3 regions of the Parasphingorhabdus pacifica genome follow, and region 1 is predicted to be linked to each of the others. Evidence: riboswitches for the same ligand, from Rfam matches in the RefSeq annotation. Region 1 holds a riboswitch; each other region holds the start of a gene.
What was found. A riboswitch is a leader RNA that binds a small molecule or an ion and turns the genes downstream of it on or off. The one in region 1 is predicted to bind glycine.
Positions count from the first base shown of each region.

Region 1 (2,259 bases):
CAGGTCCGATGTCGACATGGTGTTGCCTCCTGGTTCGATCATCGACGGATGGAAACGGTTGCCGGCGCGATCAGGCGCTGCGGCGATAGAACGGCAGCTCGACGACCTCTACCGGGGCGGCTTTGCCACGGATGTCGACCTGCAATGCGGTACCCGGCCGGCTGTGCGCGCGATCGACGTAAGCCATTGCGACCGGGTGTCCGAGTGTCGGGGACGGAGCTCCGCTGGTCACGGCGCCGACCTCGTTGCCTTCGGCGTCGAGCACGCGGTAGCCGTGGCGAGGTGCGCGGCGCTGATCGGTGCGGAGGCCGACCAGAGTGCGCTCGGTCGGCGTCTCCGCGGCGGCGGCCAACGCGGCCTTGCCGACGAAGTCCGAAGGTTTGTCGAGCTTGACGACCCGGCCCAGGTTGGCGTGGAACGGGGTGGAGTCGGTAGACAGCTCGTTGCCGTACAGCGGCATGGCCGATTCGAGGCGGAGGGTGTCGCGGCAGGAGAGCCCAGTGGGCTTGAGGTCGTGCGCCTCGCCCGACTCGAACAGGGCTTCCCACACGGCGGGAGCGTCCTCGAGGGACGTGAACAGCTCGAATCCGTCTTCGCCGGTGTAACCGGTGCGGGCGAGTAGTATGTCCTTGCCCGCGACGCGGCTCGGGTAGCCCGCGAAGTACTTCACCCCGCTGAGGTCGGTGTCGGTCAGCGGTTCGAGGATCGCGACGGCATTCGGCCCCTGGATGGCGATCAGCGCGTACTCATCGGAGACGTCCTCGTGGATCGCGTCGAATCCGGTGACGCGCTCGGCCACTTCGGCCGAGACGACGGCGGCGTTCGCAGCGTTGGCCACGATCAGGAATTCCCGGTCCTGGAGCCGGTAGACGATGAGGTCGTCGATCACACCGCCGTCGGCATTGCAGATCATGGTGTAGCGGGCCCGGCCGGTGGTGATCGCCGAGGCGTTGACCAGCAGGGCGTAGTCCAGTGCTTCGGCGGCCTGCGGACCGCTGATCCGGATCTCACCCATGTGGGTCAGGTCGAACAGTCCGGCGCTGTTCCGGACCGCGTTGTGCTCGGCGGTGTCACCCGAGTACCGCAGTGGCATCTGCCAACCGGCGAACTCGGTGAAATGCGCGCCTAGCTTCTCGTGGATGTCGTGCAACGGGGTTTTGCGGGGCGACGACATTGCGGAAACTCCTCCTTGTGGGCACCGGTCGGCATTCGATGGGCCGGTCAGCTCACTGCGGTAACCATATCCGGGACTCTTCGACGGCGACGGCGCGGGCGTGCGCTGGCCAGAGTCTCCCCGGAGTCATTGGCCTGAGAGTTTCGCCGCGTCGCCGGACGCGGCTTGCACCGTGGGCGAGGAGCACTGACGCTCCTGCTTTTCTCCGTTAGTTCGCCTGGTCCGTGCGGTGACTGAGCCTGAGAGTTTGTTGGGGAGTATTGCTCCTTCGGCGCTCCGTCTCCTTGGACGAAGTCTCTCCCGCACGGTGTCGTTGGCGCGATCTTCTGTTGTCGAGCTGCACGATCTCGCGGCCAGGACGCTACGGAGGGGACTCACCGGAGTCAACCGGACGCGAGAGTGGTCTCACTCGGGTTGAAATGTGCGCGCCCCTGCGCATGGGTCAGGGGCTGTCGGGGGTGGGGTCGGTGGTGTCGCTGGGGTTGGTGAGGGCGGCGTGCAGGTGGTGCAGGCCGTCGACGAGGGAGGCGAGGGCGAGCTCGAAGCTGTCCTGGTCTATTTCGGTGGCGTGCCGGGCGAGCAGGTGCGCCCGGCCGAGGTTGGGGAACCGCTCGTCGTAGATCTCGGCGTCCTCGACGAACCCGCGGGAGAACGAGGCCATCGCGGCACCCACCACGAGGTACTTCGTGGAGGCGCCGATCATGGTGGCGTAGCGCTGCGGCCATCCCGCGCGCACGAGGCCACCGTGGACGGCGTCGGCGCGGCTGAGTGCGGTCTCGCGGCGCGCGGGGCCGGAGGCCATGAACGGCACCAGGTTCGGATGGGCGGCCAGCGCCGCGCGGTACGAGCGAGCCCAAGTGATCAGGCCGGTGTGCCAGTCGACGTCGAAACCGGATACGTCGACGTCGGCCATCACCGAGTCGGCTATCTCCTGCAGCAGGGCGTCCTTGGTGGCGACGTGGTTGTACAGCGAGGCCGCCTTGACCCCGAGCGCATCGGCGAGCCTGCGCATCGACAGCGCTTCCAGGCCCTGGGTGTCGACGATTTCCAGGCCGGACTCGCGGATGCGCTCGGGGGAGAGCAGC
Region 1 covers NZ_BAAGYS010000013.1:120,637-122,895, reverse strand. Annotated here, with positions in the region: partial or broken gene ACYVAN_RS20150 (serine hydroxymethyltransferase) at 1-18, opposite strand, end outside; gene gcvT (glycine cleavage system aminomethyltransferase GcvT) at 71-1,174, opposite strand; glycine riboswitch at 1,288-1,390, opposite strand; glycine riboswitch at 1,392-1,487, opposite strand; gene ACYVAN_RS20140 (TetR/AcrR family transcriptional regulator) at 1,617-2,259, opposite strand, start outside.

Region 2 (2,259 bases), on a different contig from region 1:
GAAGCCGGGTTGATTATCCCGGACGAGCAGGAGGACGAGGTCGAGAAGTTCAAGGAGTTCCTCGATTCGGTGTCGCCGGAGGATTTTCGGGGAGCCGACACCTGAGGTCTCCTGAACCGCGAGTTTCGTAATCAGCCCCGGACACGATAGTCGTGTCCGGGGCTGAGCTTTGGCCGGTAGTTGGTAGCCGGTAGCCGGTGCCGGTGCCGGTGCCGGTGAGCCGTCCGATCGATCCGCCCGGGCGGAGTTCGAGCGTGGGTCGTCCGGCGGACTCGTCCGGGCCGAGTAGAGCCGTTCGGCGGGGCGAGCGGCGCAGGCTGATTCGCCCGAGTTGTCGGTTCGGGTGCGTTGCGGTACGGGCCCCCGCGCGTCGCGTTGACCTGTCCGCGGGCCGGGCTTACCGTCGAATCACGCGAATTGCCCTGGTGTGATTTTCCAGGTCCGTTGTTCGCGGCCCTGGATCGTGTCGGTTCGGGCCCTGGTGGGCTCCGGCAGTCATGCCGGACGAGGGGAGGCAGGCGTGGTCGAGGAAGCACCGAGGGTGGAAGCCACTGCAGAGCAGGGAGAACTGTTTCCGGACGCTTCGCAACCGGACGAGCTTGTCGGGTATCGGGGTCCTGCGGCCTGTCAGATCGCCGGGATCACCTACCGCCAGCTGGACTACTGGGCGCGTACGAAGCTGGTCGGCCCGTCCATAAAGGGTGCGGAGGGTTCCGGCTCGCAGCGGCTCTACTCGTTCAAGGACATTCTGGTGCTCAAGGTTGTCAAACGACTCCTCGACACCGGGGTTTCGTTGCACAACATCCGGGTAGCGGTGGAGCATTTGCGGTGTAGGGGTGTGCAGGACCTCGCCAGGATAACGCTGTTCAGCGACGGGACCACAGTTTACGAGTGCACCTCTGCGGAGGAGGTGGTCGATCTGCTCCAGGGTGGCCAGGGAGTGTTCGGGATCGCGGTCAGCGGTGCCATGCGAGAGATCAGTGGAACGATCCACGAGTTCCCGGCCGAGCGCGCCGACGGTGCCGCGCCGCTCGCGCCGGTTGACGATGAACTGTCCCGTCGCAGGCGTGACCGCCAGACAGGGTGACGGTCGAGAGCGGGTCGCATCCAGTTTTGTGGGATCAGCTCACATTTGCGGGATGAATTCGTAGCTCTATCGGGTAGGCTTCGCCGCATCGTCGACCCCGTGCGGGAGAGACCGTCCGCGATCGAGAGGTCGTGGGCGGCGCCGAAGGAGCAACTTCTCCCCGACAACCTCTCAGGCCAGCTGGACCGTACGGGCGAGATACCTCTGGAAAGAGGGTTCACCACAGCTGTGGTGGTCCCCGCCGACGGTGCAAGCCGGGTGATATGGCCGGCGAAGCTCTCAGGCGTTCGTTTCGCGGACACAGACAGAGGGGGAGACGCAACACTGAAGTGTGTTGCCGCCCCCTTTTTCAGCCGCGATGTTGGAGGTTCGGCGATGGCCGTTTCCCACGACCGTGTTCCCCTGGCCGAGCTGGAGCGCGGTACCCCGTTTGCGGACCGTCACATCGGCCCGTCACCCACCGAGCTCTCCCGGATGCTCGACGTCGTCGGCGTCGGTGACCTGGAGGAGCTGGGTGACCGCGCCGTGCCGGAGGGTATCCGCGAGGGTGACCTGAAGCTCGCGCTGCCCGAACCAGCCAGCGAAGCGCAGGCCCTGCGGGAGCTGCGCGAGTTGGCCGATCGGTGCAGCCCGCAAGCGGAGATGATCGGACTCGGGTACTACCCGACGGTCACTCCTCCCGTGATCCGTAGGAATGTTCTCGAAGACCCCGCCTGGTACACGGCGTACACGCCCTACCAGCCGGAGATCTCCCAAGGGCGACTGGAAGCGCTGTTGAACTTCCAGACCATGGTGGCCGACCTGACCGGCGTTCCGGTCGCCAACGCCTCGATGCTGGACGAGTCCACGGCCGCCGCCGAGGGAATGACCCTGATCCGGCGAGCGGGCCGTGCCAAGTCCGCCCGGTTCGTGGTCGATGCGGACATCATGCCGCAGACCATCTCGGTGATCGAGACGCGTGCCGAACCGCTGGGCATCGAGATCGTCATCGCGGACCTGTCCAACGGCGTCGCCGGACTTCCGGAAGGGGAGTTCTTCGGTGCGCTGCTGGCGTACCCCGGTGCGTCCGGTGCGGTGCGGGACCACGAGCAGGTCATCGAGGAGGTCCACAACCGAGGTGGCAAAGCTGTGGTCAGCGCCGACCTGCTGGCACTGACGCTGCTGCGGTCGCC
Region 2 covers NZ_BAAGYS010000008.1:396,339-398,597, forward strand. Annotated here, with positions in the region: gene ACYVAN_RS13475 (bifunctional nuclease family protein) at 1-105, shown strand, start outside; gene ACYVAN_RS13480 (MerR family transcriptional regulator) at 542-1,087, shown strand; glycine riboswitch at 1,180-1,285, shown strand; gene gcvP (aminomethyl-transferring glycine dehydrogenase) at 1,463-2,259, shown strand, end outside.
Region 2: it holds a riboswitch for glycine, as region 1 does, so the genes downstream of both, gcvP (aminomethyl-transferring glycine dehydrogenase) here and gcvT (glycine cleavage system aminomethyltransferase GcvT) in region 1, are expected to answer to the same signal.

Region 3 (2,259 bases), on a different contig from region 1:
GCCCCGTCCCGGCCGGTCGCGGTGAATCGCATGCCGTTGGGGTGTACCGGCAGGGACTTTCGGCGGTGCATCACCAGATCCCGATCGACCGAGAAGCGGATCTCCTGCTCACCTGCCAGGCGGAGCCTGCCGGTCGAGCGGATCTCGTCGACGCGCCCGCCGACCGCGGCCGGGTCCACGGATTCCGGCGCGTGCCCTTCCAGCCCCAGCAACACTGCTTTCGCACTACCGTGACCGTGTCCGGTGGCGCCGAGTGAACCGAAGAGTTCGGCTTTGACCCGCGCGACGCGTTCCGATGTCCCGTCGGCGCGCAGCCGGTCGACGAACATTCCGGCCGCGCGCATCGGTCCGACGGTGTGGGAGCTCGATGGGCCTATGCCCACCGAGAAAAGGTCGAAGACGCTGATCGCCATTGATCAGTCCTCCTGTGGGACCGGGGGTTACTTCGTCCCGGTCAATTCTGCGTACTGCTCGGCGCTGAGAACATCACCGGTTTCGGTGGATCGCACTTCCAGCAACCAACCGTCGCCGAACGCGTCGGAGTTGACCACCGACGGATCGTCCACAACGGATTCGTTGATGGCGGTGACCTCTCCGCTCACCGGCGCGTACAGGTCGCTGACGGACTTCGTGGATTCCAGCTCACCACAGGTCTGACCGGACTCGATCTTCTCGCCGACCTCGGGCAGCTGGACGTAGACGATGTCTCCGAGGGCCTCTGCGGCGTACGGGGTCACGCCGATGCGGACGACGTCGTCGCGCTGTTCCAGCCACTCGTGCTCTTCGGTGTACTGGAGATGCGTCGGCAGGGACATGCGGGAGGCTCCATTGCTGTCGAGGACACAGGTGTGCCCGGGATGGGTGGGCCTCCCCCTCTGTTGCGGTACCTGAGAGCTTCGCCGCCTCGTCGCGACTTGCACCGTGGGTGCGGCTCCCGACGAGGAAGCGCGCTTTCCAGAGTTGCCTCGCCCGAGCGGTCATGGGTGCCTGAGAGTTTGCGGGGAGTCTTGCTCCTTCGGCGCCCTGACTGGTCAGGGTCTCTCCCGCCCGGGTTCTGCGGCCGGTATGCGATTGTTCGTGTGTTCAGCAACGATAAACGCGACAGCCGCGGTGTCAATCCCACGGTGCACGTTCTCGGCGGCTTCGCATCTGGGAGAACGACGATGCTCGATGTCCACGCACTGGCCGACCGGGTGGGGCCCACACTACTGCGGGTGGTGGTCGCTCCCGAGGAGACCGGTTGCGTCGGGGACGTCGTCATCACAGAACCTGGTCATATACCCAAGGTCGCGCAGGGAGACCTCGTTCTCGGGGTCGCGGTGACCAATGCGCAGGAAGCCGTCGATTTGGCGCGCGGTTGCGGTGCGGATCATGCCGCTGCGGTGTTGCTCAAACCACCGTTGGCCACCGACGAGACGGTGGTCACAGCAGCAGTGGAGACGGGAATCACTCTCGTCGAGGTGCGTTCGGGAACGGCTTGGGCCCAGTTGGTGTGGTTGATCAGAGCGGCGCTGACGGGCACAGGCTCGGATGGTTCCGAACAACGCAGTCCCGCACATCCCGGGTTGAGCGATCTGTTCCGGCTGGCCGATGCCGCCGCCGATGTGGTCGACGCGCCGGTGACGATCGAGGACGCGCGGTCGCAGGTGCTCGCGTATTCGGCGCGGCAGGACCTCACCGACCCGGCACGGGTGTCGACGATCATGGGGCGCAGGCAGCCGGACGACGTGCTCGCCAAGTTCCGGGAGCGCGGCACTTTCCGCGAGCTGGTTCGGGGCAGTTCGGCGGTTTTCGTGCCTGCCCAGCAGGACGGCACGCTGCCCAGACTGGTGGTGCCGATCCGGATGGGTGGTGAACTGCTCGGTTCGTTGTGGGCGGTGGTGCCCGGAGAGGTGTCCGAGCAGCGGGCTACCGCGTTCGCCGATACCGCGCCCTTGGTCGCGCTGCAGCTCCTTCGGTGGCGGGCGGTGGCCGACGCTGCTCGCCAGCGTTCGGCCGAGCTGGTGCACCGAGTACTCGATGGTGCGGATGGGTGGCGGGCCGCTGCGAAGGAACTGGCCGTGTCCAACGAGCAACATCGGGTGGTGGCCATTGATGCCGCCGCTTCGGAGGAACCTGCCGAGGGCCATCGACTCGCCATGTGGGAGTGGATCACCAAGGGTGTTGGGCGGCAGCCTCCGGTCACCGAGGTCGGGGGTGTGTTGTTCGCGTTGGTGCCCGAGCATGCGCGTTCGGGCGGCTGGTCGGCGTTGCGGGCGG
Region 3 covers NZ_BAAGYS010000002.1:538,789-541,047, forward strand. Annotated here, with positions in the region: gene ACYVAN_RS02485 (L-serine ammonia-lyase) at 1-413, opposite strand, end outside; gene gcvH (glycine cleavage system protein GcvH) at 441-815, opposite strand; glycine riboswitch at 965-1,056, opposite strand; gene ACYVAN_RS02495 (PucR family transcriptional regulator) at 1,164-2,259, shown strand, end outside.
Region 3: it holds a riboswitch for glycine, as region 1 does, so the genes downstream of both, gcvH (glycine cleavage system protein GcvH) here and gcvT (glycine cleavage system aminomethyltransferase GcvT) in region 1, are expected to answer to the same signal.